2 regions of the Paenibacillus sp. FSL k6-2145 genome follow, and region 2 is predicted to be linked to the other one. Evidence: riboswitches for the same ligand, from Rfam matches in the RefSeq annotation. Region 2 holds a riboswitch; the other holds the start of a gene.
What was found. Region 2 has a riboswitch for glycine ahead of sdaAB (L-serine ammonia-lyase, iron-sulfur-dependent subunit beta). Riboswitches for the same ligand answer to the same signal wherever they lie in the genome.
Positions count from the first base shown of each region.

Region 1: another riboswitch for glycine. It lies ahead of gcvT (glycine cleavage system aminomethyltransferase GcvT); the one in region 2 lies ahead of sdaAB (L-serine ammonia-lyase, iron-sulfur-dependent subunit beta).

Region 1 is NZ_CP150267.1:482,698-498,070, forward strand. It holds gene NZ043_RS02135 (sugar ABC transporter permease) at 1-378, opposite strand, end outside; gene NZ043_RS02140 (AraC family transcriptional regulator) at 660-2,996, opposite strand; gene NZ043_RS02145 (DNA mismatch repair protein MutS) at 3,524-5,518, shown strand; gene NZ043_RS02150 (cysteine-rich CWC family protein) at 5,659-5,910, shown strand; gene NZ043_RS02155 (mannitol-1-phosphate 5-dehydrogenase) at 5,971-7,116, opposite strand; gene NZ043_RS02160 (PTS sugar transporter subunit IIA) at 7,113-7,547, opposite strand; gene NZ043_RS02165 (BglG family transcription antiterminator) at 7,544-9,646, opposite strand; gene NZ043_RS02170 (PTS mannitol transporter subunit IICB) at 9,685-11,139, opposite strand; gene gcvH (glycine cleavage system protein GcvH) at 11,559-11,951, opposite strand; glycine riboswitch at 12,296-12,418, shown strand; gene gcvT (glycine cleavage system aminomethyltransferase GcvT) at 12,739-13,875, shown strand; gene gcvPA (aminomethyl-transferring glycine dehydrogenase subunit GcvPA) at 13,872-15,227, shown strand; gene gcvPB (aminomethyl-transferring glycine dehydrogenase subunit GcvPB) at 15,365-15,373, shown strand, end outside.
Region 2 is NZ_CP150267.1:2,652,807-2,668,179, reverse strand. It holds gene NZ043_RS11935 (response regulator transcription factor) at 1-390, opposite strand, end outside; gene NZ043_RS11930 (alpha-glycosidase) at 619-2,379, shown strand; gene sdaAA (L-serine ammonia-lyase, iron-sulfur-dependent, subunit alpha) at 2,563-3,540, opposite strand; gene sdaAB (L-serine ammonia-lyase, iron-sulfur-dependent subunit beta) at 3,530-4,219, opposite strand; glycine riboswitch at 4,472-4,596, opposite strand; gene NZ043_RS11915 (phosphotransferase) at 4,952-5,983, opposite strand; gene pstB (phosphate ABC transporter ATP-binding protein PstB) at 6,168-6,923, opposite strand; gene pstA (phosphate ABC transporter permease PstA) at 6,936-7,823, opposite strand; gene pstC (phosphate ABC transporter permease subunit PstC) at 7,826-8,734, opposite strand; gene NZ043_RS11895 (phosphate ABC transporter substrate-binding protein) at 8,877-9,803, opposite strand; gene NZ043_RS11890 (arsenic transporter) at 10,370-11,662, opposite strand; gene NZ043_RS11885 (methyl-accepting chemotaxis protein) at 11,849-13,936, opposite strand; gene NZ043_RS11880 (EAL domain-containing protein) at 14,110-15,168, opposite strand.

The DNA of each region.
Region 1 (15,373 bases), 2.2 Mb from region 2:
CACAAATCGTTTGAAGCGTTCACGACGAACTTCATTCATCATGAGTGCCAGTACAATCGGCAGTGGGAAAAAGAACACAATGTTATAAATGGCTAGCAAAAACGTATTCCGAAATAATGTCCAGAACTGCGGTTCTCCGAAGAAACGCTGGAAATGTTTGAAGCCTACCCAGTCACTTCCCAAGATGCCCTTGTAAGGCGTGTAATCCTGAAAAGCCATCGTGATGCCATACATGGGTATGTATTTGAAAATAACAAAGTAAAGCACACCCGGTATTAACATGATATACAGCCACCGGTTTTTGATAATGTCCCTCCACAGCAGGTTTTTGTCACTGCGGGTAGCGGGCCGTGTTCGAGCCGCCGTTTCGGCTTTCATATTGTCTTCCTCCCCACATTGGAAACGATTACAAAATATCACTTCCTGAATTCATGTCTTCATTGTGGAGGATAAACGAATGACTGGCTATCGTCTCGTTTTAGCCTTTTGTTTTTCCTTATGTAGCAAGGGTTTAGTCCATTTCCCTCACAGAATCTAAAGGCGCAATGGACTGCTTTCAACCTCCATATTCCTGTCTTAACTTTATGGAGGAAAGTGGTCTTCTTCCTTCATCCGAACATAAAAAAGCCTGCCTGCCATGGCGGGCAGAGCAGGTTGTTTTATCGCTGCTGCTCCCGGTACTTGCCGGGGGTTGTTCCTGTGATTTTGCGAAACGTACGGATAAATGCGGTTGGATTGGTATAGTTTAATTTCTCGGCAATCTCTGATATTTTAAGATTTGTTGTTTGCAGCCAGGTCTTCGCTTTTTCCATACGATACTCTGCAAGATATTCCGTAAAATTGACTCCAGCTTCCTTCTTGAATACCCGACTGAGGTAGACAGGGTGAAAATTAAGCTCAGCGGCACAGGCTTCCAGCGATAATTCACGGTCATAACGTTCCTCGATCAAGCGAATCATGCGTCTCGCAATATTCATGTATTGGGATTCTTCCTGTTCTCGCCAGAAACGGATGACGGGCAGGAACAGCCGCTTGCGGAACCAATTGGTCATTTCGTCCAATGTGGACAACTTCAGCAAATGTGACATGGATGCTTTTTCACCCAGTACTTCAGCCACATCTCCACCTTGCTCCTGCACAAGCTGATATACACGAGACAATAACTGAACCATAATGACGGGGTATTCACTGAAATGGAGTTTTTTGTCTGCAAGCAGCCCCAAATATTGCTTAAAGTAGGCGTCCGTCTTCTCCTCATCTCCTTGCTTGAGCGCAGACGCAAGCTGATCCTCAATCATACGTAACTGGGTATACAACGCGGCCTCCATCTGACCACGTGGCTGAATATCCTCGTAATGCAAAATAATACGGCTGCCCAGACTTACCCGGCCCTGCAGAGCCTCTCGGCTCTCTTGAACAGCTCTTGGCGTATCGCCGATACAAGCGTAGGAACGACTGATACCGATACTTACGGGCAGATTCAGATAAGTCACGACACGTTCGCGAATCCAGTCTGCCTGGGTATGCATCCATTCCTTCAGCTTCACCTCATCCGTGAGTTCGGAGGCAAGTACGGTGACCTGAGCATCATCCAGCATGACCGGGGTGAACCGAACTGCCGAAGGGAGTAGCTCACCTACCATATTGTTGACAGCAAACAGCAGCAGATCGCGATCCTGTTCCTCATATCGTGTCCCTTCCAAGGTATCGATCTGGAGCATGAGTACGCCAAGATTTGCCCACCCTGTCGGGAAATCGTACAATTCTCCCTGATATCTGAAATCCTCTTCCGAGATTTTGCCTGTGAGCAGTTTGGTCATAAAAAACTCCTGGAGGTGCACATGCTGCCCCTTCATCTGCTCACGCATCGTTTTCTCCGAGCTGAACAAGGTTGACAATTGCTCCTCAATATAGATAAATTCATCCTGTCGGCGTCCTGACGGAGCAACTGGGGAATCCAACCCCTTCGTAAATTGCAGCAGTCTGGAGATCGGTGAGTACATCCGCCGACTGCCGTATATGGCGAACAATCCCGTTACACATAACATGACCAGTGTAGCGATACCGGTAACCAATGCAATTTTCTGTGACTGGGCCGTAATCTGTCCAAGAGATACAACGGACACGTATAACCAGCCATTGAGCGGAGATTGCCTATAACTAACCGCCACTTGATTACCTTCCACCTCCGCACTGAAGAAACCCTCTGACTGGGCCGTCGTTTGTACCATTTCCTGAATTTCCTTATTCAGCGCGTCATATTTCCCGCCTTGCTGCATATCGTTCAGAAAATACTTCTGCTCCCGATCCAGAACGTACATATCTCCAGAATTCGTATTTCGGCTCAAGTAGGTACTCAGTTCCGTATCGGCGATATCTATTACAAGAAATCCCTTTGGTTTCACATTGGTTGGTATCATCGGGATTTTGAATACCATACTGACCACATTATCCGATGATATAAGGGTAGGTGCCTGTTCGGGTGTTAGTTCACCCATACCTGCTGACACAGGTACACTTTCTTTGGCTGAACTGGCATTCTGAGTGACCCAGAACAGGCTGTTGGTATAACTTAGGTAGGAGCCAATTCGGTCTCGAATGCTGAAATCATCCAATTTGCCAAAAGAACGCATGGACACGACCCAATCTTCATCCAGATTAACCAGATAGGCTTGGTCAATGTTCGTAACCGCTTGCAAGTTGTTAAAACCGGATGTCAGATCACGAATCTCCTGAAACTCGCTGCTGTCTAGTGGTTTCTTCATCGCTTGTAGTACCAGGGGCGAATTAACATACTGGATGGATGATAATTGCAGGCTGCGCAGAACTTGTTCTACCCTCATTTGGGTCTGATGTAATATCTGAAGATTGCTCTCACGCACTTTCTGTTCAATGTCACGTGATGCAATCGTATACGAGACCGAACCAATAACAATGACCGGAAGGGCTCCGAGGATCAGGGTAAAGCAGAGCAAACGCAGTAAATACTTAGGCAAGAAGAGCATCCTCCTTTATACATATGTTCATTAAATTAAATCGCTTTCATTGGATTATTTTACTATTGTTATTTTAAAACCCATTCTTATTCAAGTCCACTCATTTATTCTAAAGGTTGACTTCAAACCAATTTCCAGTTTATATTGGTTGCATATTCCTCAATCAAAGGAGAGATTTTTAATGTCGGTGAATGTTCTTAACTAACCAAGTTTCATATTCAGGAGTTTGGCCTTTCATTGCGCTTGTGCCCATATGGCATACGTGTATTTCATGATGCGCCAGATCCCTGTACTTAGTTAAGAACAGCGGATATCATAAATCGCCTCCGGGATTGTAATTGTCCGGGTCTATTTCCGCGCTGAGTTCAGCGCGGATTTTTTAATATAGACCTGTAGTGGACTTTGCTTTCCCATATGTTTAGGGCGGAGAATGACGTTTGTTCATTCTCCGCCCTTTTTGCGTTTTCCAGGAATATGTTTCAGCGCATCAACTGAAATTACAATTCAAATTCAAGGAGAGATTACGCATGAATGAAAACACATTAAACAGTCTGGGTTATCCACAAATTCAAAAAAACGTTGCAGACTGCGCCCTGTCTTACCTGGGCAAACGTTATGCGAGAGAACTAAAACCGATGGTAGATGCTCACCTTATTCAGATTCGCCTGGAAGAAACTGCAGAAGCGGCTGCGTTGATTCGCTTCGGGGCCAGTATTCCCCTCCCTTCACTCGACGGAATGGAAACCATTATGGATCTGCTTGGCACCGGTTATCTATTCAGTGAACGCGACTTCAGTCATCTCGCTCAGTTCCTGCGGAGCTGTGCACAACTCATGAAGTACATGGAGGGCAAATCTGGGGCCGCTCCCACCGTCAGTCGTTATGCAGCATCCATGATTCTGATCGAACCTTTGCTGAGTGAGATTGAGCGCTGCATCCATAGTGGACGCATTCAGGATCAGGCGAGCAAGGAACTCATTCGTATTCGTAAAAAAATAACGGTCAATGCGGAACGCATGAAACGAAAACTTGATTCTCTGGTGAGTAAACATCGCTCCATTATGCAGGAACATGTCATCAGCCAACGGGGAGGAAGAACGGTTCTGCCCATTAAGAAAGAGTTCCGTAAACAGGTGAAAGGCAGTGTACTGGATGAATCCGGGAGCGGGCAAACCGTATATATCGAACCTGTTGAATTAGTAAGTTTACAGATGGAATTGGCCGCTCTACAAGCGGAGGAGTCCCGAGAGGAGATGAGAATTCTCGGTGATTTAACCTCCCTGGCCGAATCATATAACCGTGAAATCGCACTGAACACCGAAACGGTAGGTGTATTGGACTTCCTGTTTGCCAAAGCCAAATATGCGGCCACCATGGACGGACGTACCGTTCGAGTTAATACTCAGGGCCACATTAGCCTTCAACGTGCACGTCATCCGTTCATGGGTTCTTCCATGGTTCCCCTTGATTTTGCAATCGGCAAAACGTACTCGTCGCTCATTATAACGGGCCCGAATACAGGGGGTAAAACGGTCGCACTCAAAACACTTGGTTTGTTAACCCTGATGATGCAATCGGGTTTGCTTATTCCGGTGGAGGAAGGTGGCGAGATGGCTGTTTATAACGAGGTAGCGGTTGATATTGGTGACGGGCAGAGTTTGGAACAAGCGCTCAGTACATTTTCCGCACACATTCGCAATATGATTGGCATACTGGAACAGGCCAATATGTCAACTCTGGTGCTCATTGATGAGATGGCTTCCGGCACAGATCCCGGTGAAGGTGTGGGACTTTCTATCGCCATGCTGGAGGAACTTCACAGCCGCGGAGCAACCGTTGTGGCAACAACACATTTTGGTGAAATCAAACATTTTGCAGCTGCCACGCCAGGATTCGAAAATGCCCGTATGGAATTTGACACCGTTTCTCTCCAGCCGCTGTATCGATTGCGTATCGGAGAAGCTGGTGAGAGCTATGCTTATTCCATCGCATTAAAGCTGGGCATGCCACAGCGAATTATCGAGCGATCCAAGTCCCTGTCCGATCAAAGTATTTCAAGAGATCGTACATTCGTGTTCACATCACCTCCTTTGGAAAATCCAGCCCTGACGCCTGATCGTTCCGTTGCAGAAGCAGAAGGCCCAGCAGAGTTATCCAGGAGGAACCAGTCAAAGGATTCAATCGGTCCCCACAAAAAGACAAAAACTAGAGTGTCGGATTCTCCTGCTCCTGCCAAAACTTTTCGCAAAGGGGATCGGGTGTATGCGGCCTATCTTAATCAGTCGGGCATCGTCTGTGATGTCGAGGATAGCCGTGGAAATATCGGGGTCATGCTGCGAGGACGCAAAGTCAAAATCCATAAGAAACGCCTGACCCTGCATATATCAGCCGATGAGCTTTATCCGGGTGACGATTATGACTTGGACATTGTGCTAGAAACAAAGGAAAATCGAAAGAAGCGTAAGTTGATGGGACGCAAACATGTGGAAGGCCTACAGATCGAATTACCGCCTGAAGAATAGCCGATGGGAGAAACAGATGTGGTGAACTGGAAGTCATATATACAGAGCGAAATCCATAATCACCGGCACATTTCTGTTATACTGGGGACCAGTATGTTTAACTTCAGCTCGTAGCTATTGCACAGGGAGGGAAGAACTGAATGTCTGCAGAACAAGACGATCAAGAGCACATCCATATCGATGTTCTTGTCTGCCCATTATGCGGGGAAACTAATCGCTGTTCCTATGCCGCAGGACATCCTCATTCGGAATGCTGGTGTAACCGGGCTACTTTCCCCGAGGGTGTGTTTGACCGCATTCCGGCAGAGCAGCGCCGAAAATCGTGCATATGTCAACGTTGTTTGGACGAATATGCCGATAAAAGCCAACCAAAAGAAGAGCCACACAGTTAACAACTGTATGGCTCTTCTTCATTATGCCTCATCTATACTGTTAGCTGGCTGCCACTGCTCTTACATTTGGTTATACTGGGCAACAGCCTGTTCAAGCACCGGATGATGCTCATCCATGGACGTATAATGATGCAGTACAGCTGTAATCCCCTTCTGGCGGATCATGTTCTGCAGTTCAACTGCTTCCGGATCATCAGAGACATCGAACTTGCAGGCTGCTGCCATACCCATAGCCAGATAAGTCGTATCAGTTCCATCCGCATAGGCCTGAAGGGCCGGGCGAACCAGACGATCATTCGGAGACAACTTGCGCAGCGGAGAACGACCAACACGAGTAACCTCATCGGTGAGATACGGGTTGACGAACCGTCCCAATATTTTGACAATATACTGCTCATGCTCTTCAGGGTTGAATGCAAAACGCTTCACCAGAACTTTTCCGGTTTCCTGCAAAGCACCGTAGACAATGGATTTCACCTTTTCGTCGGCAATAGCCTTCTGAATCGTGTCATACCCGTGCACATTACCTATATAAGCTGCAACGCAGTGTCCTGTATTAACAGTGAACAGCTTCCGTTCGATATACGGCTCCAGATCATCGACATATAGAATGCCCTCAACCGGTTTGAATGCAGGAGCCATCTGGGAACGATCCACCACCCACTCGTAAAAAGGCTCCACCTGTACATGCAACGGGTCTTCATGATGCTGAATAGGCACTATCCGGTCTACGGCTGAATCTGGAAAATAAACGTATTGATCCGCAAGGGAACGTACCTTTTCATCAAGCAGAGCATATACATGCTCTTTCAACTGTGTACTGGCTCCAATGGCGTTCTCACAAGCAATAATGTGAAGAGGGTTTTGAGCAGGACCGGAATTCAGTCTTTTCTCAAGTCCTTTCGCAATGCCTGGTGCAATATGTTTCAGCACACCCACACCCACTGCGGTTGTAATCAGATCAGCTTCCACAACGGTTTGGGCAACCGTCTCCAGTTGGGTTCCATCGATTGCATTTACGCCTGTGACGGTCTCCTGATCCTTGCTCTCGTTAGCCAGTTCCACCGTATATTGCCCCCGTTGCTGGAGAGCTGTAACCAAGTTCTGATTCACGTCGGAGAAAACCACCTCATAGCCCGCACGGGACAGAATCAAGCCGATAAATCCGCGTCCAATGTTACCTGCGCCAAAGTGTAGGGCCTTCATAGCTCCATTTCACTTTCCAGAATAGCGATAACTTCTTCAGCAGTTTTAGCCAGACGCAGGGCCTCCATATTCTCATCTTCAGCACAGATCACCGCGATGCTAGTCAGGATCTCCATATGTTCCCCGCCTTGAGCCGCGATACCAATGACCATATAAGCCTTTTCTTCGCCAAAATCAACACCCTGTGGATACTGAATGACAGAGATACCTGTGGATAAAATGAAAGCTTTGGATTCCTTCGTACCGTGCGGAATAGCCAGGCCGTTCCCTACATAGGTCGAGACAATCTCTTCCCGTTCAATCATCTTTTCAATGTAATCAGCGGTAATATGTCCCGCATCCTTCAGAATCTGTCCTGCCATGCGAATCGCTTCGTATTTGTCCTGAGCCGTCGCATTCATGATGACTTTATCTGTTGTTAACATACTCATAATGGTTGACCTCCAATTTCGGTTTTACTGCGATAAAATCCAACAAGTTCCTGGGACAGGTAATGAATGAGTTCATCCCTAATTCCCTTTTCCAGCAATGTAATCATTTCTTCCTGCAATAACAGTGCGCTGATCTCACTGAGAACCTCCAGGCTTTCCTTGGATAATTCTCTGGGACCGAGCATCAAGAGGACATGGGTAACTCCTGCCGGATCATCCGGCGTACGAAGGAGTGGCTCAGTGAGCTGAAACAAGCTAATGGACGGCCTGTAGATCCCCTCACTGCGTGTATGAAACAGCGCAAGTCTTGTGCCGGGAATCTTCTGACTCCCCACTGCCTCACGTGCCTCCAACCGTTTTGCGATCTCCCCCGGTTCCTTTAGCACACCAGATCCATGGAGTACGTTGCACATCGCATACACCGTTTTATAGAACCCGATGTCCTGATTATCCAGCGGGTACACCTGAAACTTGCCAATAATTCGGACGATTTCAACTAAAATAGCTTCCATTCCATCAGGGTCAGAGTAACGACTTGTCGTCTGAACCTCTGCTTCACGGGGCTTATTATGCTGTCGTTGTAATGTTGTTGTTCGGATAAAATGACGCAGACGTTCGCTCTCTTCTGCCGTAAGCAGTGGACTCACTTTGTAATACTGATGCTCATCCATCGGCAGATCAACAGTAGATAAGACCAGATCATATTGATCTGTAGGTATCCGGGCAGCCTCGTACCAGGACACGCTATCCATGATCCGAATCTCGGGAATCTCCTTGGATAATCTGCTGGAAAGCATGCGTGATGATCCAATTCCGCTTGTACACACGATGATCGCCCTGATCTCCCGTTTCAATGCACGTAACCTCTCGATGGAAGCTCCAAAGTGCATAACCAGGAAACCAATCTCCTCATCCGGAACTTCTGTACCTGGCCAAGCTTGCCCCACAGATTTTTTGACCTCTTCAAAGAGGGAATCATAATCCTTGCGAATCTGCTGCAAAAGCGGATTACGAATCATCTGTTGTCCTTCAATTCGCTCCATGACAGGTTGCATATGACCAAGCAGACCTTCACGAAGCAAACGATCCTCATGAAAGGCGTAATGTGTCCTCGCCTGCATCTGATCAATCAGTGAATGTACCCTGTCCAGTAAAATCAAGTCGTCTATTGGCAACAGCCGCGAAGAGTGAATCCGCTGCTCTGTCTCAACTAATAGTCTGTGAAAATAAGCTTGCTCATCTTGGGAGAATGTCAGCCCCAGCTGGGTCGATAACACACCACACAAGCGGGAAGCCATATAAGGTGGAACCTTCATCTCATCCTGCTCTGCAACTGCATCTCCCGTGTTCTCTCGTGGAGACATACGGCCAATGCCAATGCCTTTACGAATACGTACAACCGCTACGGATAATTGAATCAGCAGCTTCATGTATTGGCGTTCCGGGATGTTCTCCAGCCATTCGATGTCTGGTTGCCATAACGCATTTTCGATCGTAAGCACATCACCGTGTCCAATCATATCCAGCAGTTTTTGGTTTACGATGGAGCCCCCTTGTTCAGGTTGTCTTCCGAACAGGTCGGACTCATCCAGAAATTCCAGTGCAAGTGCAGCTATGGCTGTGCGATGAATCGTCTCACTTCCATTAATCTTGACGCCATATCCACGTCTGCGAACCAGCTTCAGTCCCGCCTGACGAATCCGTGACTCCAGATCGTCCAGATCAGTGGTTACGGTGGATACGGTCACTTTCAGATCCGAGGCCAGGGCGAGCAACTTTACAGGCTCCGGTTCATCAAGCAGGATGCAAAGCATGAAGAGCTTACGCTCTTCCGGCGTAAACTCTACATATTCTTTACCCTCTAGTTGCTGGCGCAATATAGCCAGATCATCGGAACCAGCATCAATTCGGATACCGGTTCCTGATTTTTTTTCCAGCCTCATGCCCAAAGGTTCAAGCCATTGTTCAATCATTTGCAGCTCCCGGTGAACTGTTCGGGTACTGACCTTAACTTCAACGGCGATTTCGCCGGCAGTGACTTCATGTGGATGCTCCAGCAGAAACTCCACGATTTCACGTTGTCTTTTGGTAATACTCATATCTCAGCCTCCGGCTCAGGGAAAACAAATGCGTACAATTACTTTAGACGTTCAACGAGCGCATCGTATTCCGGGCTTTTTAGGAAGTTGTCGATGGATATATGTTCTGCGTTCGGCGCAACGGAGCGGGCACGATCGGTTAATATTTGTTGTGTGATTACCACATCTGCATCCGGCGGGATATCACTGATAGCCGTATTGGTCACCGTAACGTCAATCCCCTCTGCCTTCATCTTCTTGCGTAGAATGGAAGCACCCATGGCACTCGACCCCATCCCTGCATCACAGGAGAAGACAATTTTCTTCACGTCTGTTTTGACTGTAGAAGAAGCCATATCTGCGGCTCTGTCTGCTTCACGATGATTAGCCGTAATGCCAGCGTTTGGCACGGTTCCTTGACTCTTCATGTCTTTCATCCGACTGGATGCGGACTCCAGATCTTCGTCCTTTTGTTTACCCGTTTTCAGCAACACTGCTGCTACCAGGAAGGAAACGACGGCTGCTACAAGCACCCCTGCAAGCATTGGCAGGTATCCACCTTTCGGTGTTAAGAGGAAATACGCGATAATACTACCCGGTGATGGTGCTGAAACAAGTCCTGCTCCGGTGAGCATAAATGTTAATGTACCTGCGACGCCACCCGCAATTGCGGCAAGAATCAGAATCGGTCTCATCAAAATGTAAGGGAAGTAGATCTCATGAATTCCCCCGAAGAAATGAATGATAACGGCACCCGGTGCAGAAGATTTGGCCATTCCGCGTCCGAAGAAACAGTAAGCAAGCAAGATACCAAGTCCCGGACCCGGGTTCGATTCAAGCATGTATAATACGGATTGCCCTAATTCTCTTGCTTGATCTGTTGCAATTGGTGTTAGAATCCCGTGGTTGATTGCATTGTTCAGGAACAATACTTTACCTGGTTCAATGATTAGGTTGACCAGCGGCAGCAAACCAAGATTCATTAAGCCTTGTACCCCGGCAGATAATACTTTGCTAATTGCTTCTACAGCAGGCCCGATGCCCAGTAGCGCAAAAATCCCCAAGATCCCGCCAATAATACCGGCTGAGAAGTTGTTAACCAGCATTTCAAATCCGGCTCTAACTTTACCTTCAATCGATTTATCAAACTTTTTGATGATCCATGCTGCCAGTGGTCCGGCAATCATGGCACCTAGGAACATCGGGATATCACTACCCACGATGACCCCAATGGTCATAATGGCACCCACGACACCACCACGCTGACCATGCACCATCGTACCCCCGGTGTAACCGATTAACAGTGGCAGCAAATATTTGATCATCGGATCGACTAGCTGTGCCAGTGTCTCGTTAGGGAACCAGCCTGTTGGAATGAACATGGCCGTAATTAATCCCCAGGCGATGAACGCTCCCATATTCGGCATGACCATACCACTCAGGAAACGGCCAAAACGCTGCACACCTACCCGTAGCCCACCTTTGGAATTGGACGATTGGTCCAAATTACTCATTGTATTATCCTCCTTGGATCAAGTGATTATGATTTATGAAAGGGGTATCATTTCTCCCCTGCTGTAATCCTAAGCGAGAATGCTCTCCTGTTCAATGAAATGAAAGCGTACTTTCGTCATGAACAATGATGACAACATTAGGTTATGTAATCGTTTTAATCGATGCATAATGGCTGAACCCATTGGTACACAAGGTTTTTCTTGCCTATGACTTTTATCATTTCCAGAGTCATTTTCTAACCTATAGCTTGGTCCAATCAGATGATTTACATCCACAATCTGCTCAAATCTACATTCAAAACCATTCTTGGAAAGCACAAAAAACCTGTGCAAGCATCCGGCTCACACAGGTCGAAACAATATGAAACTCATTTCATTTGCTTATAAAATATATGTTAATAAGTACAAGTTCGTTGATACTATTCTTCCGTATGTTTACGATACGCGTCTGCATTCATCAATGTAGACAATGCTGCTGTCAGATCTCCCTCAACACGAATCTCAATCATCCAACCTTCCTCGTAAGGAGAGCTGTTCACAAGTTCAGGGGAGTCCTGCAACGAATCATTGACTGCAATAATTGAACCTGTGACGGGAGAGAACAAGTCGGAAACCGTTTTGACCGATTCAATCGTTCCAATGCTGTCCTCTGCTTTTACATTGGTTTCAAGGTCAGGCAATTCCACAAACACAATGTCACCCAGCTGATGCTGCGCGAACTCGGTAATGCCAATACGTACAGTATCCTCCCCTACGGTTTGCACCCATTCGTGCTCTTCACTGTACAGGAAATCACTTTTCAATTCGCTCATCAATATCCGCCTCGCTTTTCATTAAATGAGTGCATGCGTTCTTTGACCTTAACCTTTTTCCCAGAACATAGCGTATGATATTTTTGATTCAAATGTCAAGATACCTCACAATTTATTTATTGATCACCTCTAAATCCTGTAACCCGATTACACTCTTTCTTCATATACTGGTGAATATTAGAATAGTAAGCGCAGTCTTTTTAAATACACGAACAATAAAATTGAAACCAAATTAAATATTCGGTTTTTAATTATAATCTATGACATCGTTCTTGACATCGGTAGTGGATTCACGTTTTAATGAGAGGAGTAAATGTGTTTATTGGACTATGTTATACCCGCGGATGAATGTAAAGGGAGAGATTACCCGTGACACCCGATTCGGGATGTACATGAGGTAACGCCGAAGGAGTAAACCACCGATAAGCGGGGGTGAATCTCTCAGGCAAAAGGACTTTTACGGGACGCAACTCTGGAGAGCATCTATTCGCCCTGTGCGGGCGTTATGATCACCCAAGGGGAAACCTGCTGCACAACGCAGCGGGGTAACTCTCAGGTACAAGGGACAGAGCCTTAGAATACAGCGTGCTACTTGGCATGCCGATTCTTTGGCCTGTCCTTTTCCTTTTTCCCAAAAAACGAAAAACAGGATGTAGAACGGCGCTGTCATAGCTGCCTTACCATACTTATCTACGAAAAATCTCTGCTGAAAAATGTAAAAATACCCTGGTTCATTGATCCACGATTGTATATCCGGCCGGTTGACGGCCCATGACGAGGTGATTTGATGTCCGATTTGCTTAGAACACCACTCTTCCCACTGTATCAGCAATACGAAGGCGTACGGTGCATTGATTTTGGAGGCTGGGAGCTTCCAGTGCAATTTAGCGGAATCCAGAAAGAACATGAAGCGGTGCGTGAGCGTGCTGGACTATTTGATGTATCCCATATGGGTGAATTCACCGTACAGGGTGAGCAGGCTGAAGTTTTTTTGCAACAAATGACGACCAATGATGTGACCACGCTCGTTCCGGGTCAAGCCCAGTACACCCTGATGTGTTATCCAGATGGCGGTGTGGTAGATGATCTGCTCGTGTATAAGCTGGAAGATCAGCATTACATGCTCGTTGTTAATGCCTCCAACATCGACAAGGATTGGGCGTGGCTGCAAGAGCACTTGATCCCTGGCGTAAGCATGACTAACGATTCTGAGCAGACGGCGCTGCTCGCCTTGCAAGGTCCACTGGCTGTAGATATTATCGGGAAAGTTACAGATACGGATGTATCCTCGATTGAGCCTTTCCGTTTTGTACAGCAGGCAGAGGTATGCGGCGTTAAATTACTGTTGTCCCGTACAGGTTATACCGGTGAGGACGGCTTTGAACTATATGTACCTGCGGACCATGCTGCTGCGGTGTGGAATGGATTAATGCAAGCCGGAGAAGGTCACGGACTCGTACCAACCGGACTTGGTGCCCGGGATACACTGCGCTTTGAAGCAAGGCTCCCCCTGTATGGACAGGAATTGTCGGCAACCATCTCTCCGCTCGAAGCTGGCGTTGGCATGTTTGTGAAGCTGAATGCCGGACCTTTTATCGGATACGAAGCCTTGTTACAGCAAAAAACTGACGGGCCTGCCCGCAAACTGGTCGGCATCGAAGTGCTGGAGCGTGGTATTCCCCGCCCCCACTATCCGATTTACGCCGAAGGCGTACAGATTGGTGAAGTAACAACAGGCACGCAATCACCTACATTGAAGCGTAATCTGGGGCTTGCTCTCATCGACAGTAAATACGCTGCGCTGGGAACCCCGCTTGAGATTGAGATCCGCGGCAAGAAACTAAAAGCCGAGGTCGTGAAGACCCCTTTTCATAAACGGACACGTACGTCGAAGACACCTACTCAAGGAGCTGATCAAGCATGAGCAAGCACCGTTACATTCCCATGACTGAGCAAGATCAGAGCGCCATGCTCGCAACCATCGGTGTGGATACGCTGGAGGAACTGTTTCAGGACATTCCGCAGGAGATTCGTTATCAGGGCGAGCTGCCCGTATCCTCCAAACTTGATGAATATGCGCTGACACGTCATATGTCCAAACAAGCCGGCGCTAACGCCAATTTCGAAACACACGCCAGCTTCCTCGGCGCTGGCATATATGATCATCATGTTCCTTCCGTCATCAATCATGTCATTTCCCGTTCCGAGTTTTACACTGCCTACACACCTTATCAGCCTGAGATCAGCCAAGGTGAACTACAGGCCATTTTCGAATTTCAATCCTACATCTGTGAATTAACCGGTATGGCTGTAGCCAATGCCAGTATGTATGACGGCGCAACTGCCTTTGCAGAAGCAGGTAATCTGGCCGCAGCGGCAACTCGTCGCAAACAGCTCATCGTATCCCGTACCGTTCATCCGGAAGCCCGTCAGGTATTGCAGGCATATGCGCACGGATTAAGTCTGGAGATTGTCGAGATTGGTTATAAGGATGGCGTCACTGATTGGGATGCCCTGCAAGCCGCCATATCGGACGATACCGCTGCTGTCATGATCCAGAGTCCGAACTTCTTTGGTGCTGTAGAAAATGTAAAACAGGCTGCCGACCTCGTGCATGCGCACAAGGGCCTGCTCGTTGTAAGTGCTAACCCGCTATCGCTGGGTCTGCTGGAAGCCCCAGGCAAGCTGGGTGCCGACATCGTTGTAGGTGATGCGCAGCCCCTCGGCATCGCCGCTTCACTCGGCGGCCCGACATGCGGATATTTCGCCGTATCCCAGCCTCATATGCGCCGAATTCCTGGCCGAATTGTAGGCCAGACCACCGATCGCAACGGCAAGCGTGGTTTTGTACTCACACTGCAAGCACGTGAACAGCACATCCGCCGCGAAAAGGCGACATCCAACATCTGTTCCAACCAGGCTTTGCTTGCACTCAGCGCATCTGTGTACATGTCCATCATGGGTAAACAGGGCATGATCGATGTCGCGGATCTGAATTTGCAAAAGAGTCATTACACCCTGAATACATTAACTGCGATTCCTGGAGTTAGCCTTACTTTTAATGCACCAACATTTAATGAATTCGTGATTAAACTTCCTGAAGGAACAGACGTGGATGCTCTTCAGTTGAAACTGCTGGATGCAGGCTTTATTGGTGGCTACGAACTCGGACGTGATTATCCGGAGCTTACCGGACATATGCTGATTGCTGTTACCGAACGGCGCACTAAGGAAGAGATTGACGAATTCGCACGAGCATTGGAGGGATCGCTGTGACTCAGGAAACGACGACAACAACGACAACATCGGTACAAGGAAAATCGGAAACAGGTACCTCTGTCTCCACTTCGGTTCAACCTGAGACGGATACAACATTTAGTGCACAGACCTTATCTCCTGCTTCGGAACAATCATTGATTTTT
Region 2 (15,373 bases):
CAGCTTCAGGGCAGCATCCGTGGATACCGCCGTTCCTGCCTTACGCAGTTGTACTTCAATCCGGGCAGCCAGTTCATCGGGGTGAAATGGTTTGGTCACATAGTCATCGGCAAAATCAAGACCGTGCAACTTGTCGTCAATGGACGTTCTGGCCGAGAGCATGACAATGGGCACGGCGGGATGTTCTTTTTTCAGTCGCTGTCCCACCGTAAATCCATCCAGCCCAGGCAGCATGACATCCAGAATAATGAGTGAGCAACCGACAGCAGCCTCCGCTGCACCTTCACCACTGCCGAGCCATACCACCTCATAACCGCGCTCCTCCAGATCGGCTCTGACCCAAGTCGCAATTTCCGTATCATCTTCAATATATAACAGTTTGGTTTTCATCCGAATATTCGTTTCCTTTCTGCCCCCATTGGGTTAATGATATATCTGAGCATCATCATGGTAAAAGATGTCTATAACATATGGATTCATGTCTTGTTGAAACAATGTTAAAGTCCTTTACGTTACCACACATTCTAATTATAGCGTATTCATTAACGTGGGGAATGTCATATTAATCAAGTCTACCAAGTACATACTATATCCACACCTGACGGGAGGAAATTCATTATGCTGCTGGAAGCCATCTATCATCAACCGAAACGAAACTGGGCCTATGCCTATGACCAAGATACAATCCATCTGCGTTTGCGTGCCAAAAAGAATGATCTGACCGAGGTACATGCCCTGACCGGGGATAAATATGCGTGGGATGCAACCAAAGCGCTGGTTCCCCTAACCAAGTTCACCTCTGACTCCATGTTCGATTACTACGAGGGTGAAGTGAAACCTCCCTACCACCGACTCAAATACTCTTTTCTGCTCAAAAGCGGCGAAGAACAGATCTGGATGACCGAGACGGACTTCCAGGAAGAAGAGCCGGACGATCCGGGTCGTATGTTCCAGTTCCCTTATATTCATGCCGGAGCTGTATTCACACCCCCTGCATGGGTTAAGGATGCGGTGTTCTATCAGATTTTTCCCGAACGATTCGCCAACGGCAACCCGGATATTAGTCCGGAAAAGGTAGAGCCGTGGGGTGGCGAGCCAACACCTTTCAATTTCTTCGGCGGTGACCTTCAGGGCGTGATCGACCATCTGGATTACATCAGCGATCTTGGCATTAATGCGATCTACTTCACACCCATCTTCGAAGCCACCACCAATCACAAATACGATACTGAGGACTACCTGCGGGTAGACCGGCACTTTGGTGACGCAGATACCGTGAAACGACTGGTCGAGCTATGCCATGCACGTGGAATTCGTGTACTTCTGGATGCTGTGTTTAACCATTCCGGGAAGACATTTGCGCCGTTTGTGGATGTGCAGAAGAACGGAGAACAATCCAAATATAAGGACTGGTTCCATGTACATGAATACCCGCTGGACGTGAAGGACGGCATTCCTACGTATGAGACCTTCGGATTCGAAGCGCATATGCCAAAGCTGAATACGGAGAATGCCGAGGTTAAGGCCTATCTGCTGGAGGTTGCCGAGTACTGGATCAAGGAAGTGGGTGCGGACGGATGGCGGCTGGATGTGGCAGACGAAGTGGATGATGCATTCTGGCGTGATTTCCGCCGTGTAGTCAAAGCGGCTAATCCGGATGCCTATATTCTGGGCGAAGTATGGAATGAGTCCTCTGCCTGGCTGCAAGGCGACCAGTTCGATGCGTCCATGAACTATCCGTTTACCGATGCCGTAAATGCTTTCTTTGTGAAAAATACAATGCACGCAGAACAGTTCGCGAACTCCATCGGACGACAGTTATCCCGTTATCCGCTTCAGGCCAGCGAAGTGGCGTTCAACTTGCTGGACAGCCACGATACCCCACGGCTGCTCACGTTGTGTGAAGGCGACCAACGCAAGATGAAGCTGGCTGCGTTATTCCAGTTCAGTTACATGGGTGCTCCGTGCATCTATTACGGAGACGAGATTGGCATGGACGGCGAACATGATCCGGGCTGCCGTAAATGCATGGAATGGGACGAAGCGAAGCAGGACCGGGAGCTGCTCGACTTTTATCAGAAACTAATCTCCCTGCGTCATGCTCATCCTGCCCTGCGTGCAGAAGGCACCGTTCGTTTCCTGCAGGCTCGTCCCGATGGCAGCCAACTGGTATTTGAGCGGCAAAATGAGGAGGAACGCATTCTGGTTCTGTTCAATCGATCAGAAGAGACGGCTATTGTCGAGCTGGAGGCCGGTGACGAAGAATGGACCGAGTTATTCGGCGGAAACCATCGTACCGCCAAGGAAGATGGCGTACTCGCCATTGAACTGCCTGCGTATGGATATGCCGTACTGAGTACGGCTGTGAGCCAGAACTAGAGTCATAATACACATTCATCTGAAGTCACATATAAGTATCCTAACTTCGCTTCATCTTGCAGCATAAAACAAGCGTCCTGCATAACCCGGATTCGGGTTCGCGGACGCTTGTTTTTGTATTTTTGTATTCGCCGTTATACATAATAATGTCACTGATTTATATATCGGTGGTCCCGGTTCAGCTTAAACCTGAGTATCCTTGTCCACTTGAGCATTGTCCGCCCCACTTGTAGTTGTGTCAGAATCCGCTGGCTTCGACTCCTGCTCAGGCTCGGCACGCTTTGCCTTTGGTTTAGCCAACTTCTGCATCATTTTGCGGCCGGTTGGTGTCTGGGCCAGTCCGCCCTGGGCTGTCTCCCGATGGCGGCTCGGCATCGCACTGCCTACTTCCAGCATGACGTCGATGACTTCGTCTGACGGAATGGCACTACGCACTCCGGCCAAGGCCATGTCAGCCGCAGCCAGCGCCGTAACTGCACCCAGTCCATTACGGACGATGCACGGGATTTCAACAAGGCCTGCGACCGGATCGCAGATAAGGCCCAGTGTATTTTTTAACGCCAAACCAACGGCATGAACGACCTGTTCCGGTGTACCTCCACGCAGTTCAACCATGGCACCCGCAGCCATGCCGATCGCGGAACCCACTTCCGCCTGACAGCCACCCTCGGCCCCGGAGATAAATGAATTGTTGGCAATAACATAACCAATCGCTCCCGCACAGAACAACCCGTTCACCAAATGTTCGTCCGTCCAGCCAAAACGCTCCTGTGAGCTAATAAAAACACCGGGGATGATGCCGCAGGAACCGGCTGTTGGTGTTGCCACGATCCGACCCATGGAGGCATTCACTTCAGATACACACAGGGCATACGCCATGGCAAGTGCGGAAGCATCTCCTGAGCAAGTCTCACCCTTGCGAATGTACTCCGCCATTTTTTTACCGTCTCCACCCGTTAACCCACTGCGTGATGTCGTATCTTCCGTTAACCCTTTGCGTACCGCTTCCTTCATCACCTGATAATATTCAGACATCTGTTTCACAACATCCGCTTCCGGTGTATTGGTCTCCTGAACCTGCTCCTCGATCATCAGCTGAGCAATGGTTTTGGATTCTGCTGTACAGATCGTATTCAGTTCGTGCAAATGTTTAAACCGCATCCGAATCAACTCCTCTCTTCAAATCGATAACACGAATGTCCAGCACATGGTCCAGCTCCCTTAGACGCTTGAGCATATCGGGATTAGGCACACCATCCATTTCCATCGCGGTAAGCGCTTCGCCATCACGGGCTTTCCGGTCCACCTGCATATACCCGATGTTAACCCCGGATGAACTGATCGTGGACGTTACAGATGCAAGCACCCCTGCTTTGTCCGCATGTCGCAGAACAAGTGTTGGAAACTCACCACTAATCTGAACACGAAAATCATTCATCGCATGCACCGATACACTGCCACCACCAATGGATGCACCGATTAAGGAGCAGGCACGTTCTCCATGCCATAACTCAATTTTGACCGTATTTGGATGAGGAGCAGGCAGGCCACTTGTATAAAACTCAACCTCCATGCCTGCTTCCTCTGCGTATTGCTCTGCATCCGGGATACGTGGATCGTCTGTGACATAGTCCAAAAGACCGCCGATCAGTGCCAGATCTGTTCCGTGCCCCTGATACGTGTCAGCGAATGAACCATATAACGTCAGCCGGGCACGTTCTGGCGTACATCCAAGCCACTGACGAGCAATTCTCCCTAACCTTGCCGCTCCAGCTGTATGTGAACTTGAAGGCCCTGTCATGGACGGACCAATAATTGAGAAAACATCTTTAAATCGCACTTTATAACCCTCCAATTGTATTCGTCATTTCCATCCAGAATCTAATCCATATTGTTCCTTATTTACTGAATGATGACATCAAAAAAGGACAGAAGAAGGCCTCAGGCCCTCTCTCTGTCCTCGATACCTGAGAGTTTCACGATCAGCAGTGTCTCACGACAAGGTGCATTGCCTGCGATTACAGACAAGTTCACCGGTCCCACTGATCATATACCCCTTGGGTGGCGCAGTTCGCGCACTCTCCAGAGTTGCGTCCAACGATGGTACATTTACCTGAGAGATTAACCACTGCGCCGGGTGCGCAGCAGCTTGCTCCTTCGGTGCCTGAATACTAGCCATTGTGCTCGGCTAACCCAGGTCTCTCCCGCTCGTTATCATCCGCTATATGGAACCATTCTGAGCTTATGTCAGAACAGTCATGGAAGTCATTAATTTCTTCTTCATTAAGATTAATCGACCGGAAGATCAGTGTCAACAAACTTAACGATTTCTTTGGGTGTATTTCCTTCATTTCCTATTGAAGCGATGATAACCAGAATATTTTGTCAGCTTTCATTACATTAATACGTTAAAAAGATCTTTTAAACAGCTCATTTCGTTCTACTTCAATCAATGATGTGCTTACTATTATTTATGATATTGTCCATGAAACCGTTCGGGTATTCAGGCAACCATAATCTTTGATCCACACTGCTCACTAACCCATCCGAGTCTGCACATCTGGATTATAAATCACAGTTCATAAAATATGCTCTCGTTCTGTACATAAGGTCTGCAATACTTGCTGCATAGCTTCGGCATGCGATCTTTCATCCATTCGTGCCTCGACTCATTCGCCATCTGAAAGGCATAATAACCCAGTGTAAAAATCAACATGAATCCTTCCATTAATCGGATATCACGATCCGTCAGTGGTGCGATCTGTTTGGTATAACCGGATAAGAATATATCTCGTTCCTCCCGGTTGAACATAAGTGCTGCTCCTCCAGCATCAAAAAGATAGTACCCATACCCGTATAGACAAAAATCAATCATAGATATGCCCTGATCCGTTATCAGCAGATTGTTGCGAGTAATATCCCCATGAATGATCCCCCATGTTCCTGCGTGCTGCGGGTATGTTTCTAACTGTTCATTAATGTTCTCAAACGTCTCACGAAGCAGGTCGAAGTCTTCCGTTGTAAAAATCCCCAGTCGGACGCCTTCCTCTAGCTGCCCTAGCATGACCAAGTTCTCATGGATGTTGCCATATGCCGGCCGCACCTTTGTTCGATCTGTCTGATTCTGCTCACGCCCATATTGATGAAGCATCTGCAGTTGTGCCCCAAGATCATAGATCTGCTCTGTTGTCAGGCGTTCTCCCTGCTGGATGTCCCTTCCCTCAATCCACTCCAGTACTGTACAGCAGATTTCTTTACCCGCTTCACTTTTCCATACCGTGACCCAGTCTCCCGATACATTCCGTACCGGATGCTGCACGCGCAATTCCGTCGTTGCATTTAACTCATGAAGCAGGTTCATCTCTGCCTCCAGCGCAGGAAGCGTATGCTGAATGCCTGTCATACTTGTATATGCGGCTTGATGGATACGTAACAGATACTTCTTCCCGCTTGCTTCATCGACGACATGATATGTCAGATTCTCATTGTGGCGAATATATGAAACGACAGGTTTCTCAATAGTGTAGTTCTGTATAATCTGAGCTGCCATATGGTCGTAAGACATCTGATTCGTAGTGATTATCAACATCTCCTTCGAAGTCATGTAAACGTTCTCTTCACACTAAATATCGTAGCATAATGTTTATCCCGCATACAGAAAATCCCACTAAAATTATAAATTAAAAAAGCACAACCCCCGAACAACCGTCCAGGCATTGTGCTTTCTTTTGTCTCTATTATTTCTTAATCTCTCTGTCTATTGCTCTATGTTACACTCCATGATCCAATTAACCGAAACGACCCATAATGTATTCTTGCGTCAGACGATTGTCCGGGTTCGTGAAAATATGCTCTGTATCCCCGTGCTCAACCATGCTTCCCAGATAGAAATAAGCTGTATAATCCGAGATGCGCGCCGCCTGCTGCATGTTATGGGTAACAATAACGATCCGCAGCTCCTTCTTGAGCTCGGTAATCAACTCTTCAACTTTACCCGTAGATACCGGGTCAAGTGCAGATGCAGGCTCGTCGAGCAGCAGAATCTGCGGATCAACAGACAGGGCGCGGGCGATACACAGACGCTGCTGTTGTCCACCCGAGAGAGACAGAGCTGACTCGTTCAGCCTGTCTTTCACTTCGTCCCAGAGCGCAGCACGACGCAAGCTTTTTTCCACAATTTCATCCAGTGCCTTCTTACTCTTCGTACCGCGGTAGCGGGGGCCAAACGCGATATTGTTGTAGATGGACTTATGAAAAGGGTTCGGCTTCTGCCACACCATGCCAATCTTCTGACGAAGCTTGATTACATCGGTTCCAGGCTCATTCAGATCGTTACCGTCCATCCAGATATGTCCCTCTGTACGGGAACCGGCAATCTCGTCGTTCATCCGGTTCAGCGACCGGAGGAACGTGGATTTACCACACCCAGACGGCCCAATAAGAGCCGTTACGCTTGCTTCAGGAAACGTCAGGCTAATCTGCTTGACTGCCTGGAAATGTCCATAATATATGCTTAACTGTTCCGTACCAAAAGGTATGGCCATGTTGGTTCCTCCTTATTTCGAAGCTGTCATGCGGCGGAATACAACCCGACCGATCCAGCGTGCACTTAGATTGAACGCCAGCACGAGAATGACAAGCACGGCGGACGCCCCTGCTGCCACTTCTTTGGAATCTGGCCCAATACCTTCACTATTCACTTTCCAGATATGGACAGCAAGTGTCTCTGCCGGACGGAAAGGATTAAGCGGTGATCTTGGACTCGTTGGATTCCAATCTGTAAAGTCCAATGGCGGACTACTCATACCTGCGGTGAACATCAGCGCGGCTGCTTCACCGAAGATCCGGCCGGAAGCCAGGATCGTACCCGTAATCAAGCTCGGCAATGCCACAGGTAGCAGAATCGAAGTAATAATCTTCCACTTGGACAGTCCAAGCGCCAGACCTGCTTCCTTCTGTTCCTTCGGAACGGCCCGGAAGGCCTGTTCCGTTGTCCGTACCATCAGTGGCAAGTTAAAGATCGCCAGAGCCAAGGCACCCGAGATCAGGGAGAAACCAAGACCAAATGTATTTACAAGCAATAAAAGACCAAACAAACCGATAACGATGGATGGGAATGATGACAATACTTCAACGACCAGACGAATGAAGCTGGTAATCTTGCCTGGTTTGGCGTATTCCGCCATGTAAATCCCTCCGCCCCATCCGAGTGGAATGGTAACAATCAAGGTCAAGACAAGCAAGAATATGGAGTTAAAGAGCTGTGGACCAATCCCGCCGCCACCCTTAAGCAACTGTGGTGCGCTTGTCAGGAAGTTCCAGCTAATATGCCCAATACCTCTATACATGATGAAGCCAAGCAGACCGAGCAATAGAATAACAATGAACAGGGCCAGTACAACGATAACGGATGTTGCAATTTTATCTACCGTCTTTGCCTTCATTTTCATACCCGGTTTCTCCTTTCAAGCAGGCGAACCAGAATGACGAAGACAAATGTCATCACCAACAGGACAAGCGCCATACTCCACAGTGCATTGTTATGAACAGAACCCATCGTGGTGTTACCCATGCTGAGTGTAATTACACTTGTTAATGTTGAAGCGGATTCGAGCAAGGATGTTGGAACATGCGGTGCATTACCGATAACCATCTGCACAGCAAGAGCCTCACCAAAAGCACGGGCCATCCCCAATACGACACCTGTCAACAAAGCTGGCAAAGTCGTTGGAATAATGACACGGTAGATGGTTTGCCAGCGAGTGGCACCCAGTGCGTAGGAGGATTCTCGCAATCCTTTTGGCAACGCGGACAAGGCATCTGCCATAATACTTGTCACCGTAGGAAGTATCATTACCGCGAGAACAAGACATCCGGCTGCAATCCCGACGCCTGTTCCACCGAAGATACTGCGAAGCAAGGGTACGATGACACTCAGTCCGATAAATCCGTACACAACGGATGGAATTCCGGACAAGAGCTCAATCGCAGGCTGCAAGATTTTTTTCCCTTTACCTGGTACAATCTCTGTCATGAAGAGTGCTGCACACAGGCCAAGCGGACTTGCGATCAATGCTGCAAGCAAGGTTGTAATGAAAGAACCTGTGATGAACGGCAATGCCCCGTAGAACGCAGGCTCTCCAGTTGGATTCCACGTTTTCCCACCAAGAAATTCACTTATGCTTATTCCATTTTGGAAAAATGTCGATAGTCCCTTGGACGCTACAAAATAAACAATGGAAAACATGACAACGATCAGGAAAACGACACAAATCGACGTATAGATCCGTCCCGTCCACTCTTCCCAATAATGTTTCTCTTTTAAGGGCCGGCGCGGTTTCAACTTGTTATTCATTACCGTTCCCCCTTCGGTCTGTTCCATAACAACCATCCTTCTATAGTAGAATTAATGCAAAATATGGGATTATTTTAGAGCAAACCGCGTAAAGAGGCGGGACCTAAGTCCGCCTCTTTCGCTGTATGCGCAAGTTCAAAGATTACTCAACCACATTACCTGCTGCATCGCGTTTTACTTTCATACCTGACATTGGAATGTATCCAAGTTCTGTCACGTCGTTTTGTTGAATTTCGTCACTCAAGATGTAGTCCAAGAATGCTTTTGTTGCTGCATCAGGCTCACCTTTTGTGTACATGTGCTCGTAAGCCCATACTGGATAAGTTCCTGCTTCTACGTTCTCAACTGTTGCTTCTACACCTTCGTATTTCAACACTTGCAAGCTGTCATCCAAGTAAGACAGGGCGAGGTAACCAATAGCACCTGGCGTTTCAGATACCAATTTTTTTACGTTACCAGAAGAATCTTCTTGAATCGAACCTTGGATATCATCCATTTTTGCACCCAATGCATACTTCTCGAAAGTTGCACGAGTACCTGAACTACTTGGACGGTTTACAATAACGATTGCTTGATCCGCACCACCAACGTCTTTCCAGTTCGTTACTTTACCGGAGAAGATGTCGATCAGTTGTTGCTTCGTCAAATCTTCTACCCCTGCATCTTTGTTGCTAACTGGCGCCATAGCTACTACTGCTACTTGATGGTCAACCAATTCTTTTACTTTGGCTTCGTCCTCCAGTTTCTCTTCTGCAAATACATCAGAGTTACCGATTGTAGCTTGTCCGTCAGATACTTGTGTCAAACCAGTACCACTACCGCCACCTTGAACTTGAACCGTTACGTTCTTATATTCATCAACTGCCATAAATTTCTGTCCAGCTTGTTCTACCAGAGGTAGCAATGCTGTCGATCCGACTGCCAGAATGTTACCGCTAAGCTCAGTAGCAGCTTCTCCTGATCCATTGCTTGCGGCACCCTCTGTACCAGCGTCATTTTTCGATCCGCATGCTGCGAGAACCAGTACGAACGTTAAGGTCATCAAAATAAACGGCAACTTTTTAAACATGTTTTGTTTTCCTCCCCCAATGTAGTGATGGCGTTTTGTGAATTTGTTTGTTCACCATCAACTCTTTACTCATTGTAGTTTCGGTATGTCATCTTAAAATCAGTGTTTTGTAAACGCAATGTTAAAAATATCGGCTGTATATTGAAATATCTGGGATTTAATCAAGCCCTGAAGAGGTCGCTTCGGGAACGGACGTTGTTTCAATCGCTGTTATCCCCGGATTTATATGATTTACTTTTTCCAAGGAATACATCCGGGGATAAAGGCGAACGCTTCGCTTTTCCACAATCGTTCCGTTCCCTTCGCTGTGTCAGCGCTCGTTGGATCTCAGGCATTTCAATCTCCTGCCTGGGAGATGGCAAAAAAGAAGGCCAGCCCTATAAAAGGCTGGCCTTGTGTAAATTCTTTGTTGATTCTTTAATAGAGAAAGAAAATCTGTTTCTTCTATAGAAGGTACAAAAGCAGAAAAATCTGCCTCGCTGCCAGTGCTTAGCACCAGCTGTGAGAGCAGCCTTTTACATTACAATAGACTATCTTATTAATGCTTAATGTAAAATCTAATTTTACTAACCCAGAATCCATAACCACAATGCCAACCCGGCTAGGGTAATTAACAATGTCGGAATGGTCAGGATGATGCCTGCCTTGAAATAATACCCCCATGTAATCTTCACACCTTTGCGGGATAACACATGCAGCCACAGCAATGTGGCAAGAGATCCAATCGGGGTCATTTTGGGACCCAGGTCGGAACCAATGACATTGGCATAGATCAATGCTTCTTGAATGATGCCTTCGGTATGTGCGCCCTGGATGGCTAGCAGGTTAATCAACACGGTCGGCAGGTTGTTCATCACCGATGATAATACAGCAGCGATGATGCCCATCCCGAGCGAAGCAGCCAGCAGACCATGCTCTGCTATGGCATCCAGCCAGCGGCTCAGATGATCCGTTAACCCTGCATTACGCAGTCCATATACGACGATATACATGCCCACCGAGAACACCACAATCGACCAAGGTGCTTCCTTGATTACCCGTTTCAGATCAACAGCCTCGCTCTTGCGTGCCAATAAAGCGAACAGCAGCGCAACAGAGCCAACGATAACCGACACGGGAATCGGCAGAAACTCACTGGAAGCATAGGCCACGAGTAACAGCCCAAGCATGAACCAAGCGATTCGGAACATCCGTGGATCACGTATTGCTTCCTTCGGATCACGCGCTGCTGAAATATCATAGCGAAGAGGTATGCTTTTGCGATAGAACAAAAACAACATCCCCGTACTCGCTACGATTGAGAACAGATTGGGCACGACCATGCGTACTACATACTCCACAAATGTAATACCAAAGAAATCGGCCGATACAATGTTAACCAGATTGCTGACGACCAGCGGTAATGATGTGGTATCCGCGATAAACCCACTCGCCATCACAAAAGCCAGCACCATACGCTCATCAAACTTCAATGCACGCACCATTGCCAGCACAATTGGCGTCAGAATTAGCGCGGCACCGTCATTTGCGAACAAGGCAGACACCGCCGCTCCCAACAGAATGGAGTAGAAGAATAGTCTGCGACCGTCTCCTCCAGCCAGCCTTGCCATATGAAGGGCAGCCCATTCGAAGAAACCCGTCTCATCGAGAATGAGAGAAATCATAATAATGCCGACAAAGGCCAGCGTTGCATTCCATACAATGGATGCCACATCCGAGGCATCGTTCAAGCTGACGACTCCGCACAACAGGGCAAGTAATGCCCCACCTGAGGCTGTCCAACCGATGCCCAACCCACGAGGTTGCCAGATTACCAAGGTGATTGTCACTACAAAAATCAGTATTGCTACGTATACCATAAAGCCTCCTGCTGTACCCTGTATCAATATATTATTCGTTAATTCAATCTTATATTGTTAGATTACACCGCTATATGCGCGGAATAACCAGACGATATATTTATACAGGGCTACAGGAACATTGTCTATCTTTATTTTCTTCTATTATAAAATGTGTGGTAAATTGTGGTGTTAAAATACTAGGATTTACTCTTTGCCCTTATCTTTCGGTGTATCCTCTACCATCTTGAACATGCCAAGCAGTCCTTGTAATTGTTCCGCCATGCTATTCAGATGTGCCGAGGATGATGCAATCTCTTCTACCGATGCCAGTTGTTCTTGCGAAGATGCAGACACGGATTCTGTATTTGCAGCCGATTCCTGGGTCACATTCGAAATATCACTCATCGCCTTGGCAACGTGGGATGCACCACTCTCCAGTTGCTTCGTTGTTGCGGACAAGTCATCCAATGTATGAACAGCATCTTCCACCGCCTCCCGAATCTGAGCAAAGGATTGTCCTGACGTATTCACGGCCTGAATTCCTTCTCCTACCCGAGTCTGAGCCGCATTCATGGCGATTAGAGCGGCATCCATGTCCTGACGGATATTATGAACCACCTCACCAATCTGCGCTGCCGAACTTCCGGATTCTTCTGCCAGTTTGCGTACCTCACCGGCTACAACTGCAAACCCACGACCCGCATCCCCCGCTCTTGCTGCTTCAATAGAAGCATTTAATGCGAGCAAGTTCGTTTGTTTGGAGATGGATGCAATGACATCAACCATGCTACCAATCTCAACGGAACGGGCATTCAGAGATTGAACCACCGTTCCCAGCTGCTCCACCGTTTCCTGGATACTGTTCATCTGCTCCACAGCCTGTCCTGCTGCCTCATTCCCAGAAGAAGCCGCTCCGGACGTATGCCGCATATTGGCCGTAATCGATTGCACACGCTCCGACATCATTCGAACATCTTCTGCCATTCGGCTCATCTGTCCTGATCCGTCTTTCACGCTGTTTACCTGCTGCTCTGCACCTTCAGCCAGTTCCTGAATGGCCTGTGTTGAATGTTCAATCGCTTTGGTGGTTTGTTCTGCACTGGCAGACAACTCTTGAGAAGAAGCAGATACCTGCTCTGTCGTTTCCTGTACGCCCAGAATCATCATACGCAGGTTATCAACCATACGCTCAAAATACTTCGCAAGTTCTCCGACTTCATCTTTACGTCCTGTTTCCATTTTCACGGTCAAGTCACCTTTACTTACAGCTCTGGCTGATTCCTGCAGTCGTTTAATTGGACGCAGCATGGAGCGTGTAAACCAGATAATAAAGAGGAGTGTAAGGAACGTAGCCGCCAGAATAACAATAAATGTGACCATGCGGATATCCTTACTTGCATTAGTTATTTCACTCTTGAACATCGTGCCGGCAATTTTCCAGCCTGTTGCTTCATTTGTTGAAAAAATCATCATCTTCGGTTGATCGTTGAACACATAATCGAATTGACCTTCTGGACCTTCATACATCTCATCCAGCAAGCCACTCGTTTCCGGCGTACCTGCATCTGCTACAGGGGATACGACATAGTTTTTGTTTGCATCCATAATAATAACGTAGCCTTCTTTACCTACCTTAATGGATGCCTGCTCTTGCAGGTCTGTCAGGTCCAGAGATAAACCGATAACACCGGATTGATCCTTTAATGTTTTGGAGATAAATACAACTGCAACACCATCGGTATTAACAGACACAGCTGATACAACAGCTGTACCTGGCTTGTCCATCGCTAGTTTGTACCACTCCCGCTCCCTAGGATCATATGCATCTCCCCGTGTGCTGCTCGCTGTTGGTTTACCTCGAACCATGACTCCATCTGTTGTTCCTACAAAAATATTCATGGCATCAGGATGCAAGCCCAGGTATTGCTCCAGCTTCACCTGAAGCTCAGGACTATCGTTCTCCCCTTTGATCAGGCTCGGATCAAGGGCATCCGCGAAATAGTTAATGTCATGAATCTTGTAATTCACTTGGCTTTCTACAATGGTATTGGCAGTGCTCACACTTTGCATGGCACTATCCACTAATTGTTCTTGTATGCCATCTTCAGCCATCGTTAGTGTGATCAAGCCGATTGCCAAACTTGGCAGGAGTAGAACGGCCAGGAAGGAGACCAATAGTTTGTTCCTTATATTCCAGACAAAACCTTTCTTTTTCTTCTTTTTATTTTGATTATGTTTTGGTTTGGCAGGTTTCGCTGCTTTCATTGGTTTATTATCCTGAGTTTCACTCATGTCTTTCTCCCCCTCAAAATGTAAAAATGCCCTCTTTCTTTGTATGTATGGATCAATCTAAAAGGCTTATCTTATATATCGGCTAAATGAGGGTTTTTATTTGAGAGAAAAATGTGCAGGCACGCCAAACAAGCCACCTCTGATCAGAAGCGACTTGTACAAGGTACAGGTTACTAATTATTCCATGAATTAGATGAAGTATTGGAGTACGGACCGCCTGGCGGTTGTGCCGAGGGTTTACCAAAATAGTAGCCCTGGGCAAGCTCAATACCTATGGAACGACAGAATTCAAACTCTTCCATCCGTTCAATCCCCTCGGCAAGGACTTGCCCTCCAAATCGACTCGACATCTCAACAATATGAAGAATTTGCTGTTGTTTGGTCGAATCCTGATCACAACGGTCAATAAGACTTCGATCTATTTTGACAAAATCCGGTTCTAACCGATTCATCAACTCTATTGTCGAATATCCGGCACCCACATCATCCAGTGCAACCGACATTCCACGGGAACGATATACCTCAAATATTTGCTGTAAGATGGGCATATGCTGAATCTGCTCTGTTTCCACGACTTCAAACACAAAATCTTTAGGGTCCAGCGAAAGGCGTTCAATCGCTTCAAATGTATGTGTCAGACAATATTCGGGATTATATATGGAGGAAGGCAGGAAATTTACGAAGCGTTTGACACCATGCGGCAGAAAAAGGGCACTGGTCTCAATAGCAGTAATACGCGCCAATCGATCCAGAAAAGAATGTAGTCCGGTCTCACGCGCAACTTCAAATAATTCATAGGAACTGAAGGATTTTCCATTCTCAGCAGGACGAAGCAAAAACTCATATCCGATAATCTGCTCCGATGCATCAACGATGGGTTGCATATGACTGCTGAATTGATGCTCCAGAATAATGGAAACAAGCTCCGCATGTTTGAAACGGGACTCCTGCATGGTTAGACTAATCCAGCTTTCTTCATTAGCCTGTTCGTATATAGGCATAATCTGAACAGTTAGGGAATCACGTAATGTCGGATCAATTTCGCCGATCTTTTCTATTAAGCTCTGAACCGTCTCCAGATTCGAAAAATGCATCCACATCATGTCATCCGACGTCTCGATAAGTCTTCCCGGCGTTTGTAGCGCTTCCAGCAAAGCGGGGGAAATGGGACGCAAGTACAAGGTACCTTGGCCCTCTATAGGATAGATTGGACTGCAGCCACTGCAATTCATGTAGGACCCCCCTTGCCAATTTAGATTCCATGTCCATTAATGTTCACTTGTATATACCCAAAGTTTGTAAATATTATATCATGGGTCTTAAAATTAATCTCTACTGTTTTGATGACTTCCTGTATGACGGTTCTTGGAACAAATATATTCAAATTTGCAGAAAAAAAGACCGACAGTCTGATGACTGTCGGTCTCCTCACCACTT